3 regions of the Pseudoalteromonas sp. KG3 genome follow, and region 1 is predicted to be linked to each of the others. Evidence: predicted binding sites of a transcription regulator. Region 1 holds the regulator's gene; each other region holds the start of a gene.
What was found. Region 1 encodes sigma-54, which starts transcription at its own class of promoters, with help from an activator protein. Its sites were predicted from a motif close to GTTGGCACGNNNNTNGNNT; they were not measured.

Region 1 (3,282 bases):
GAAACTCGCAAAGACCTAAAAAAACAAGCCAGAGAAGAAGCCCTCGACAGCTTACTTGATGAATTTAGCATTCAACATATTCGTGACAGCCAAGGTATGGCGTTATCGGGTGGTGAACGCCGTCGCGTTGAAATTGCGCGCGCTTTAGCCGCAAATCCAAAATTTATCCTGCTAGATGAGCCTTTTGCTGGCGTTGATCCTATTTCAGTGTTAGATATAAAGAAGATTATTGAACACCTTAAAAACCGTGGTATTGGCGTACTTATTACCGACCACAATGTACGAGAAACCCTTGATGTTTGTGAAAAAGCCTACATAGTTTCTCATGGGGAGTTAATTGCATCAGGCACACCTGAGCATGTACTTGCCGACCAAACAGTTCGCGATGTTTACCTGGGTGAGCAATTTAGGCTATAAAGCCACACTCGGTAAAGCATCTGCTAAACTTAACAATGACAACAATAAAAGGATTGTTAGAGATACATGAGGCAATCACTCCAGCTGCGCATGGGCCAGCAACTTACAATGACACCGCAACTGCAACAAGCTATTCGCTTATTGCAGCTCAGTACATTGGATCTCCAGCAAGAAATTCAAGAAGCGCTAGATAGCAATCCGTTGTTAGAACTAGAAGAACATGAATATTCAGAAGATGCTGCTGGCAAAAACGAACAAAAACAAGACAACGATGACTTAACTGTCAGTGCCTCAGCGGACGACAAGCCTAGCGAATACGAACAAGAAAGCAGCGAAGCATTAAGTAAAGAAACCCTCAGTGACGAAATGGCAATGGACGTCACTTGGGATGAATACATGAGTGCTGCGCCTAACAGTTCATCGGGGCCAATGCCCGAAGATGAATCTATTTATCAAGGCGCCTCAACAGAGACCTTGCATGAATATTTAATGTGGCAGTTACAGCTAACGCCCTTTAGCCCAACCGATGAAGCAATCGCCATTGCCATTGTTGAGGCCATTGATGACTCTGGTATTTTAACACTCAGCTGTGAAGACCTTGTAGAGAGCTTAAATCAAGGCAACAGCGAAGAAGAAATCGAACTGGACGAAGTGCAAGCGGTTTTAAAGCGCATTCAATTATTTGATCCTGTTGGCATTGCCGCCCGTAGTTTACAAGAGTGTTTATGTATTCAATTAAATCAATTTGATCCTGCAACTCCTTGGATTGCAGAGACAAAAATGATTTTAACGGATCATATCGATTTATTAGCTAGTCGCGACTATCGCACTTTGATGAAAAAGACTAAGCTTAAAGAAGAAGATTTAAAAGAAGTCATGACACTGATCCACAGTCTCAACCCAAAGCCTGCGGATACCATAGTACGGGAAGAGTCAGAGTACGTTATTCCTGATGTATCAGTGAAAAAAATTAAAGGCCGCTGGGTGGTTGAACTTAATCCAGACAGCATGCCAAAAATTAGAGTGAACAGCCAATATGCGGCCATGTCACGCTCCGTTAAATCGAGCACTGACAGCCAATTTATTCGTTCGCATCTGCAAGAAGCTAAATGGTTTATAAAAAGCCTAGAAAGTCGTAACGACACATTACTCAAAGTAACCAACTGCATTGTTAAACAGCAGCAAGGATTCTTTGAACATGGCCCTGAAGCTATGCGCCCGATGGTGCTAAATGACGTTGCTGAAATGGTTGAAATGCATGAGTCGACAATTTCTCGCGTAACAACCCAAAAATACATGCATACTCCACGGGGTATTTTTGAGCTAAAATATTTTTTCTCAAGTCATGTAAGCACTGAGAACGGCGGTGAATGTTCGTCTACCGCAATTCGCGCATTGATCAGAAAACTGATCAGCGCAGAAAACTCAGCGAAACCATTGAGTGATAGTAAAATTGCAGATATATTGGCAGAGCAAGGTATCAAAGTAGCTAGACGGACTATTGCAAAATACCGCGAGTCACTGGCTATTCCACCGTCAAATCAAAGAAAGAGTTTGATTTAAGGCGTAAAATCAAAAAAGGAAAATGCTTATGCAACTAAATTTAACTGGTCGTCACGTAGAAATTACTGATTCATTAAGAGACTATGTAAACAATAAGTTTGCGAAGCTTGAGAGGCATTTTGATCACATCAACAATGTCCATGTTATTCTTGACGTTGAAAAGCTAAGCCAAAAAGCAGAAGCCACAATACATGTTAGTGGCGCTGAATTATTTGCCTCAACTGAGCACCAAGACATGTATGCAGCCATTGACGGACTAATTGACAAACTTGACCGTCAAGTAATCAAACACAAAGAGAAGCACGCTCGACACTAATACTATGAAATTAAGCTCACTTATTTGCCAGGACTGCAGCAAAGCTGCGGTCCTTTTTAATAGCAAAAAACGGATCATTGAATTTATCAGCCAATTGGCTCATGAACAACTTCCTCAGCTATCACAACAAGAAATCCTCGATGCATTACTCGCCAGAGAAAAACTAGGCAGTACGGGGATTGGTCGTGGTATTGCTATTCCACATGGCCGTATGACGGGTATTGAAAGCCCACTAGCGATAATTTTAGTAAGCGAAACACCGATTAATTTTGATGCGATTGATAACCGTCCTGTGGATCTCTTTATCGCCCTCATCGTACCAGATGGTGATAGCCAACTTCATTTAAAGACGTTAGCCACAATTGCTGATAAACTTAACGATAAAGATTTTTGCAAACAATTACGTAGTGCAAAAACAGATCAAGATTTATATCACGTTATTGTTGAGCAGTCGTAGCCAAATGAAGGAGAGTTTACATGGAGTTAATCATCATCAGTGGCCGCTCTGGCTCAGGTAAATCTGTTGCACTGCGCGTAGTCGAAGATCTTGGCTATTATTGTGTTGATAATATTCCAGTAAACTTATTACCTTCATTAGTGCGTAGTGTTTCTGATAATTACGACAAAATTGCAGTTAGCATTGATGTGCGTAATTTACCGAAAGAACAAGAAGAATTTAACGATATTCTTGAATACTTGCCAGGTTTCGCCAATCCAACATTATTTTATTTAGATTGTGATGATCAAACGCTGATCAAACGCTTTTCTGAAACTCGCCGCTTACACCCATTATCATTGGATTCTTTGCCGCTCGATTTAGCTATCAAACAAGAAAAAGTATTACTTGATGTGCTAACAACTCGTGCCGATTTTATGCTGGATACCACCGACCTTAGTGTCCACCAGCTGGCAGAGTCAATCCGTGAGAAAATTTTAGGTAAAAAAGACAAAAAACTAATCATTACCTTTGAATCATTTGGCTTTAA
Region 2 (3,282 bases), 290 kb from region 1:
ACACGCAAGTAGACTTAATCATTTTAGATATCATGATGCCTAGTATGAATGGTTATGAAGTACTCGTACAGCTAAAAGAGAACAGTATAAGCCAGGCTATTCCTATTATTTTTATCTCTGCAAACAACCGTCATGAAGATGAGGTAAAGGGGCTAGAGCTCGGCGCAATGGATTATATTGGTAAGCCATTTAGTGCCGCTATTGTGAAAGTTAGAGTGCGGAACCAGTTATTAATTAAGCAAAAAAATGATTTGCTAGAAATACTTGCCTCTATTGATGGCTTAACAGAAATACCCAATAGACGTTATTTTGATGAGAACTTAGAAAGAGAGTGGCGTAGAAGTAAGCGTAACAACTCTCCTTTGTGCGTTTTACTCATAGATATTGATCATTTTAAACGTTATAACGACTACTATGGCCACCGAGCTGGAGACGAATGTTTAAAAACAGTGGCAAAAACGTTAGCCGCGCAATGTGAGCGTAGCGGTGATTTTATTGCGCGTTACGGCGGTGAAGAATTTGTGGCCGTATTACCAGAAACCAATCAGCAAGGTGCAATCGCTTTTGCCAACAAGGTACGTAACGCCGTTAATGATTTGAATATTGAACATAATGCGTCTTTAAACGCTACACACGTCACCATTAGCATCGGTATTGCTTCTAGTGAGAGTAGCCAAGCTTACACTGAAAAAGCATTGTTAGAAGAAGCTGACTCCGGTTTGTATAATGCGAAAAAGTTAGGGCGCAATCAAATTAGCGCCCAATAAATGCTGTAGTTACTTAGTTTGTCAGCATTTGCAGTGCTGAGGCACCAATACCAACTAATTTATCATTTTTAAATACCAACGGTGTACATTCATCTTTTGTTGTTTTACTATCTGAGTGAATGCTTTGAGTGGCATAAAATAGTACTTGATATACATCGCCGTCTTTTTTTAGTAGCTCAGTAAAATCAGGGGTTTTAAGTTGATTTAAAACACTTTGATAGCTGGTATCTAGCCCTAATGATGCAATAGTTTCACGATTAGATTGATGGTGCTTTTCCCAGCTTGAATTATTACCTGCCCAATGCGTTTCTGCTTCACCGTCTGATACGGCAATTACACAACCAGTAAGAAGTGGGGCTGTAAGGGCGGCAATTAAAAGTACTTTTTTCATTGTTTTATCCTGATACTAAATAGTGATTATTAATTTGCTTATTCATAGCAAAGAGTCTGCCAATGTTTTTATTATTTAAAAATCATATGTTTAGTATTTTATTTGCAAGGTGGTAAATTGTATTTCACCACCTTGTATCGTGTATAAAGCTAAAATTTAGTTTATTACACCAATCTGTTTAAACTTTCGCCTTGGCTAAATGCACTGATATTCAGGCTCACTTGTTTAACCAAGCGAATGATTGACTCCTCGCTCGCCCAAGCAATATGTGGGGTTAAAATTAAGTTATCGCCATCGTAAATGGCTAATGGATTATTATCTGCCGCTGGTTCTTTGGTTAACACATCAAACCCAGCCCCTGCGATTTGTTTATTCGCTAATGCCTGCGCTAACTGTGCTTCATTAACAATACCACCGCGCGCGGTGTTAATTAAAATGGCGCTGGGTTTCATCATTGCCAGCTCTTCGCTGCTAATTAAATCGCGGCTTTCATCCGTTAATGGGCAGTGAATGCTAATGATATCGGCACATTTAATCGCTTGAAAAAATTCAGTGCGGCCTGCTCTTGGGCTGTGGCCTTTACGCTCACTGATGATCACATTTGCACCAAATGCTTTTGCAACATCTGCAACCGCTTTACCAAGCGCACCATAACCGATAATTGCTAAGGTTTTACCGCCAATATCATTAAAACGATAATCAAGGCGACAAAACATCTTACTTTGTTGCCATAAGCCTTGTTGGCAATCAGCAATATAGCGGTGGGTATTACCGAGTAAGTTAGTGATTAAAGCAAAGGTGTGTTGGACTACAGAAGGTGTTGAATAGCCTGCAACATTGGTAACGGCAATGCCAAGCTCTTTAGCGGCGACTAAATCAACATTATTAGTGCCAGTTGCGGCAACACAAATGAGCTTTAATGCAGGGAGTTTTGTCAATGTTTCGCGATTAAGGACTACTTTATTGGTGATCAATACATCAGCATCAGCACTGTGTGCTATTACTTGCTCTGGGCTGGTTAGCGGGTAGCTGGTGAAATTGCCAAGTGATTGAAAAGGCTCAAGTGATGTGCCAGCTAATGTGGCCGTATCGAGAAGGGTGATATTCATGCGCTGTCCTTATTAAATAAAATAATTTTAATACTTGACCTTGGTGTGTACTCTAAGGTTTATAGTTGGAATCAGTTGATAATACACTCATTGGAGACACAAATGAAAATAGGTGAGTTTGCTAATCAGTTAGGTGTCTCAACAGATACCCTAAGATACTATGAAAAACACAATTTGTTAACGCCATCAAGTCGAACCGAGGCCGGTTATCGCGATTATGGGGAGGCTACACTGAAGCAAATGAAGTTTATTTTGCGTGCTAAAAATGTTGGTTTTAGCTTGGCAGAGATCAAAGAGTTGCTGCAAATTAAATTTAAAAAACACCAGCATTCGTGCCATGAAGTAAAAGATTTAACGATACAAAAACGTGATCTAGTTGCAGAACGTATTGCTGAACTAACACGTTTTCATCAATCACTATCGGTACTTGCTGATAAATGCTGTGGTGGACAAGAGCCCGCTGATAACTGTTCAATATTAACCACTTTGGAGGACATCGATGGACTTACTCAATAATTTTTGGCAGTTATTTTTATTATCTGCCCCTTGGTTAATGCTTGGTTTACTGATTGCTGGCTTATTAAATGTGTATTTACCAGCCAATTTTTTAAATAAACATTTAGGCAAAGAGGGGTTTTGGACCACAGTGAAAGCGGCATTAATTGGTGCACCAATGCCGTTGTGTTCATGTGGTGTTATCCCTGCTGCGATAGGCTTAAGACGTGCAGGTGCTTCAAAAAGTGCGACTACAGCGTTTTTAGTGTCGACGCCTGAAACGGGTGTTGATTCAGTGTCTGTGTCGTATGTGTTATTAGGCCCCTTTATGGCGATTATTCGTCCCATAGCTGCGATTTGCAGTGCTATTGTTGCAGGTGTACTAGTTGGGCGTGATGACGATAAACAGCAAGTAAAACCCGCTGCGGGAGCTGACATTAAAACCAGTTGTTGTGCGGCTAAACCGGCGGAGCCTGAAGCTAAAACCAGTTGTTGTGCGGCTAAACCAGCGGAGCCTGAA
Region 3 (3,282 bases), 630 kb from region 1:
ATTTTGGCATTATTGAATTGATCGAAAGTTTAGGGTTGAAAGCACTGGAGATCCCGCTATGTCCTGATGATGGGATCTGGCTTGATGATCTGAGTCAGGCTTTGCAAGATCATGACATCAAAGCCTGTGTTTTCTCTACCTCGATCAATAACCCTGTTGGCAGTTTCATGCCTGATCTTAAGCGTAAAGATCTGGTCGCATTGTTAGAGTCTCATAATGTGGTATTGATTGAAGATGATGTTTACGGTGATCTACATTTTACTGCACAACGAGGCACCCCAGCGCAAGCTTATTCAACGAAAGGCTTAGTGCTTACTTGTGCCTCTTTTTCAAAAACGGCTGCACCGAGTTATCGCGTTGGCTGGCTGATTGCTGGTAAGTTTGCTGCTCAAGCTCGGCGCTATAAACGCGCATTGAGTTGCTCTACTTCGCTGATCAATCAGTGGACGTTATATGAGTTTGTGCAAAGTGGTGAGTACGAACGTAACCTTAAGCTACTCAAACAGCGTTTACGCAACAACAAAGAACGGATGATCTGGTGTTTACAACGAGCGTTTCCGAGCACTGCACGGATCAGTGATCCACAAGGAGGCTGTGTGATCTGGATTGATTTAGGCAGCGGGTATGACAGCGTTAAATTGTTTCAGCTAGCGCTCGAAAACGGGATCAGTATTACTCCGGGCTATATTTTTTCGGCCACCAATAAATACCGTAGTTGCATTAGGTTAAGCTATGGTTTGCCATGGAGTGAAAAACTTGAACAAGCAATAAATAGGTTGGGTGAACTTGTGCATTTAGCTAAAAATAAAAAAGCAGCACCTTAAAAAGAGTGCTGCTAAAGGGATATCAAACTTTTATTGGCTAGTTAATAGTTCGCTTAGAATCTGCTTAGTTATTTTTCTTATAACTAAACAATTGGTAATCTTTTAATTCTGGCACTAGCTTAACCAGTTGTTGCTCTTGCTCTGCAATAGTAGAAAAGTTACCGCACAATGCGTCAGCACGTTTTTCTAATTGATTCGCTTGTTGTTCAACTTTGGCTTCGATTTCTGCCCCCATGTTTTCCATGCGTTGTTCAAAGGCTTGCATATCACCACCTGAGCCCATTAGTTCTGAACCTACCGCCATTAAAATGCTGCCCATTGATTGCATCATCGCTGATTGCACGGCACTTTCTATTTGCTCATCAAACTGGCTTTCAAAGTTTTCACCAAATTGCTGAAAACTCTGCTGTCCCATTACAAATGTGCCTTGTTGATAAAAGGTGTTTTCAACTTCTATTTTAATATCAGCCATTAGATCATTAATGCTATCTAGCCCTTCAATATTGAATGCATTTGCCACTTCTTCAATGGCGACGCCAGCAATTTTTACACCTTCAAGAGCGATGTTCGCAACTTCTGGCAATTGGCTGCGCAAACTATTCGAATACGCCGTGATGGCTTGGCGCTGTTGGCCGTTAAGTGCCACAGTTTGGCCATTTATTTTTAGCTCACCTTGCTCGACAAAGCTCATCGTGTTGTTGTCTGCGGTGAAGATTTCTAGCTCATTTGGTTTGATGCGTACGTCATTTTTGAATTCAACGTCGCAAGAATCGCCACTGAAAGAAATATTAGTCTCATTATCAGTGTGCGCCATTGCCCCTGTAGCAATAAATAAAGAACCGATTAATAGTAATTTTTTCATTTTAATATCCTGCCAATGTGTTGATTTTAACGAGTACGTATTTTTCGTATTTAATACTAATCAAGTTTGATGCCAATAATTTTTAACCTTTAAAAACAATGAATTAATCTATTTTTGTCGGTTTTTAGCAGAGCTAAAAAATAATAATAAAACTACTTTTTAGTCATTTTGACTAATTTTGCCTCGTTAATAAAAGATGTTTATCGTTTCGATAAAAAACTCTCACTTTCCAGAATTAAAATTTAGCGCTATTTATTCACAATATTGACATGACACCATTTTAAGATTGGGTCGTGGCTTTATTTTGGTGCACTTTCGCGATATGAAATTGTGCTGAACATTTTTAATTTCACCAATGACAGTGATAAAAATCCTTAATTGGTCTCAAACACTTTATGGAGTGGGTTGTGGGTAAGACATTTAGTTACGATGCGCTAGATGACGATTTTGTTGAAGACGAGTACGAAATGGTCGGGCGTAATCAACACGACAAGAATAAGCAAAAGGTTAAGAAAAAGTTGGAAGACTACCTTGAGCAAAAACGCTTGCGTAAAAACTTGGGCGAAGATGACTTAGATGAGTATTTAAACGACTAAGTGATAATTTAGATAAAGAGGCAATTTGCCTCTTTATTGCTTTTAGTGGCTCACATGGTGTTGCTTTTAAGGGCTTTAATAATAGCGCCTTCGATTTGCTGCGGCTTTGTAAATGGTGCGAACCGTTTGATTGCCTCACCGTCACGGCCGACTAAAAACTTGGTAAAATTCCATTTTATTTTACGGGTTATAAATCCCGGTAATGCAGATTTTAAGTGCCTAAAAACTGGATGGGCATGCTCGCCATTGACATCAACTTTGCTCATCATAACAAAATCTACGCCGTAATTGATCAGGCACCCTTGCTCGATTTCTTTGGCGCTACCAGGTTCTTGCTTACCAAACTGGTTACACGGAAAACCAATAATTACTAAGCCTTGCTCGGCGTATTTTGCATGTAATTGCTGCAAGCCTTCATACTGTGGCGTAAAACCACATTTACTCGCTGTATTGACAATTAATACGACTTTGCCTGTAAAGTCTGAAAAATCAATTGTCTGACCTTGAAGGTTGCTGGCTGAAAGTTGGTGAAAGTCGTTCATGGTAATCACTTATTATTGTTGTTTGCTAAATTCTATCCTGAGTTGCGACAGACATACAGCTTAAATTCTAATCATTGAACTGTGCTAGCAAATGTTCGATCAATAATCGCACTCGATAAGGCATTAAGTCTTTGCGCGGATAGACTAGCCATGAAGCGTTGTCGGTTACTTGAAATTCATCAAGTAAGGTCACTAATTGCCCCTGTTGAACATACTCATCAACAATATCGGTGGCTAGGTGGGCAATTCCTAACCCTGCTAATGTTGCAGCAAGCAGTGCGCGAGGATGGTTGCTGCGCCAATTGCCCGCAACTTTAACCTCTTTTATTTCATTATTAAAATTAAAACGCCAGCGTTTTCCCAAAGCAATTAAACAATTATGCTCTGCTAACTGATATGGCGTAGTTGGGGTTGAATGCTGCGCTAAATATTCTGGACTGGCCACGAGGGTCATTATG

Region 2: NDQ71_RS08405 (DUF3192 domain-containing protein) is a predicted target of sigma-54. The motif match lies at 1,204-1,222, and genes of this name have one in related genera.
Region 3: NDQ71_RS12795 (YggN family protein) is a predicted target of sigma-54. The motif match lies at 1,745-1,763, and genes of this name have one in related genera.

What each region holds. Positions count from the first base shown of each region.
Region 1 is NZ_CP098523.1:2,062,139-2,065,420, forward strand. It holds gene lptB (LPS export ABC transporter ATP-binding protein) at 1-417, shown strand, start outside; gene NDQ71_RS09810 (RNA polymerase factor sigma-54) at 484-1,980, shown strand; gene hpf (ribosome hibernation promoting factor) at 2,009-2,296, shown strand; gene ptsN (PTS IIA-like nitrogen regulatory protein PtsN) at 2,301-2,753, shown strand; gene rapZ (RNase adapter RapZ) at 2,774-3,282, shown strand, end outside.
Region 2 is NZ_CP098523.1:1,768,296-1,771,577, reverse strand. It holds gene NDQ71_RS08410 (diguanylate cyclase) at 1-767, shown strand, start outside; gene NDQ71_RS08405 (DUF3192 domain-containing protein) at 781-1,158, opposite strand; gene NDQ71_RS08400 (D-2-hydroxyacid dehydrogenase) at 1,323-2,267, opposite strand; gene zntR (Zn(2+)-responsive transcriptional regulator) at 2,370-2,783, shown strand; gene NDQ71_RS08390 (SO_0444 family Cu/Zn efflux transporter) at 2,767-3,282, shown strand, end outside.
Region 3 is NZ_CP098523.1:2,691,016-2,694,297, forward strand. It holds gene NDQ71_RS12790 (PLP-dependent aminotransferase family protein) at 1-824, shown strand, start outside; gene NDQ71_RS12795 (YggN family protein) at 889-1,686, opposite strand; gene NDQ71_RS12800 (PA3496 family putative envelope integrity protein) at 2,094-2,282, shown strand; gene NDQ71_RS12805 (glutathione peroxidase) at 2,333-2,824, opposite strand; gene NDQ71_RS12810 (LysR family transcriptional regulator) at 2,892-3,282, opposite strand, start outside.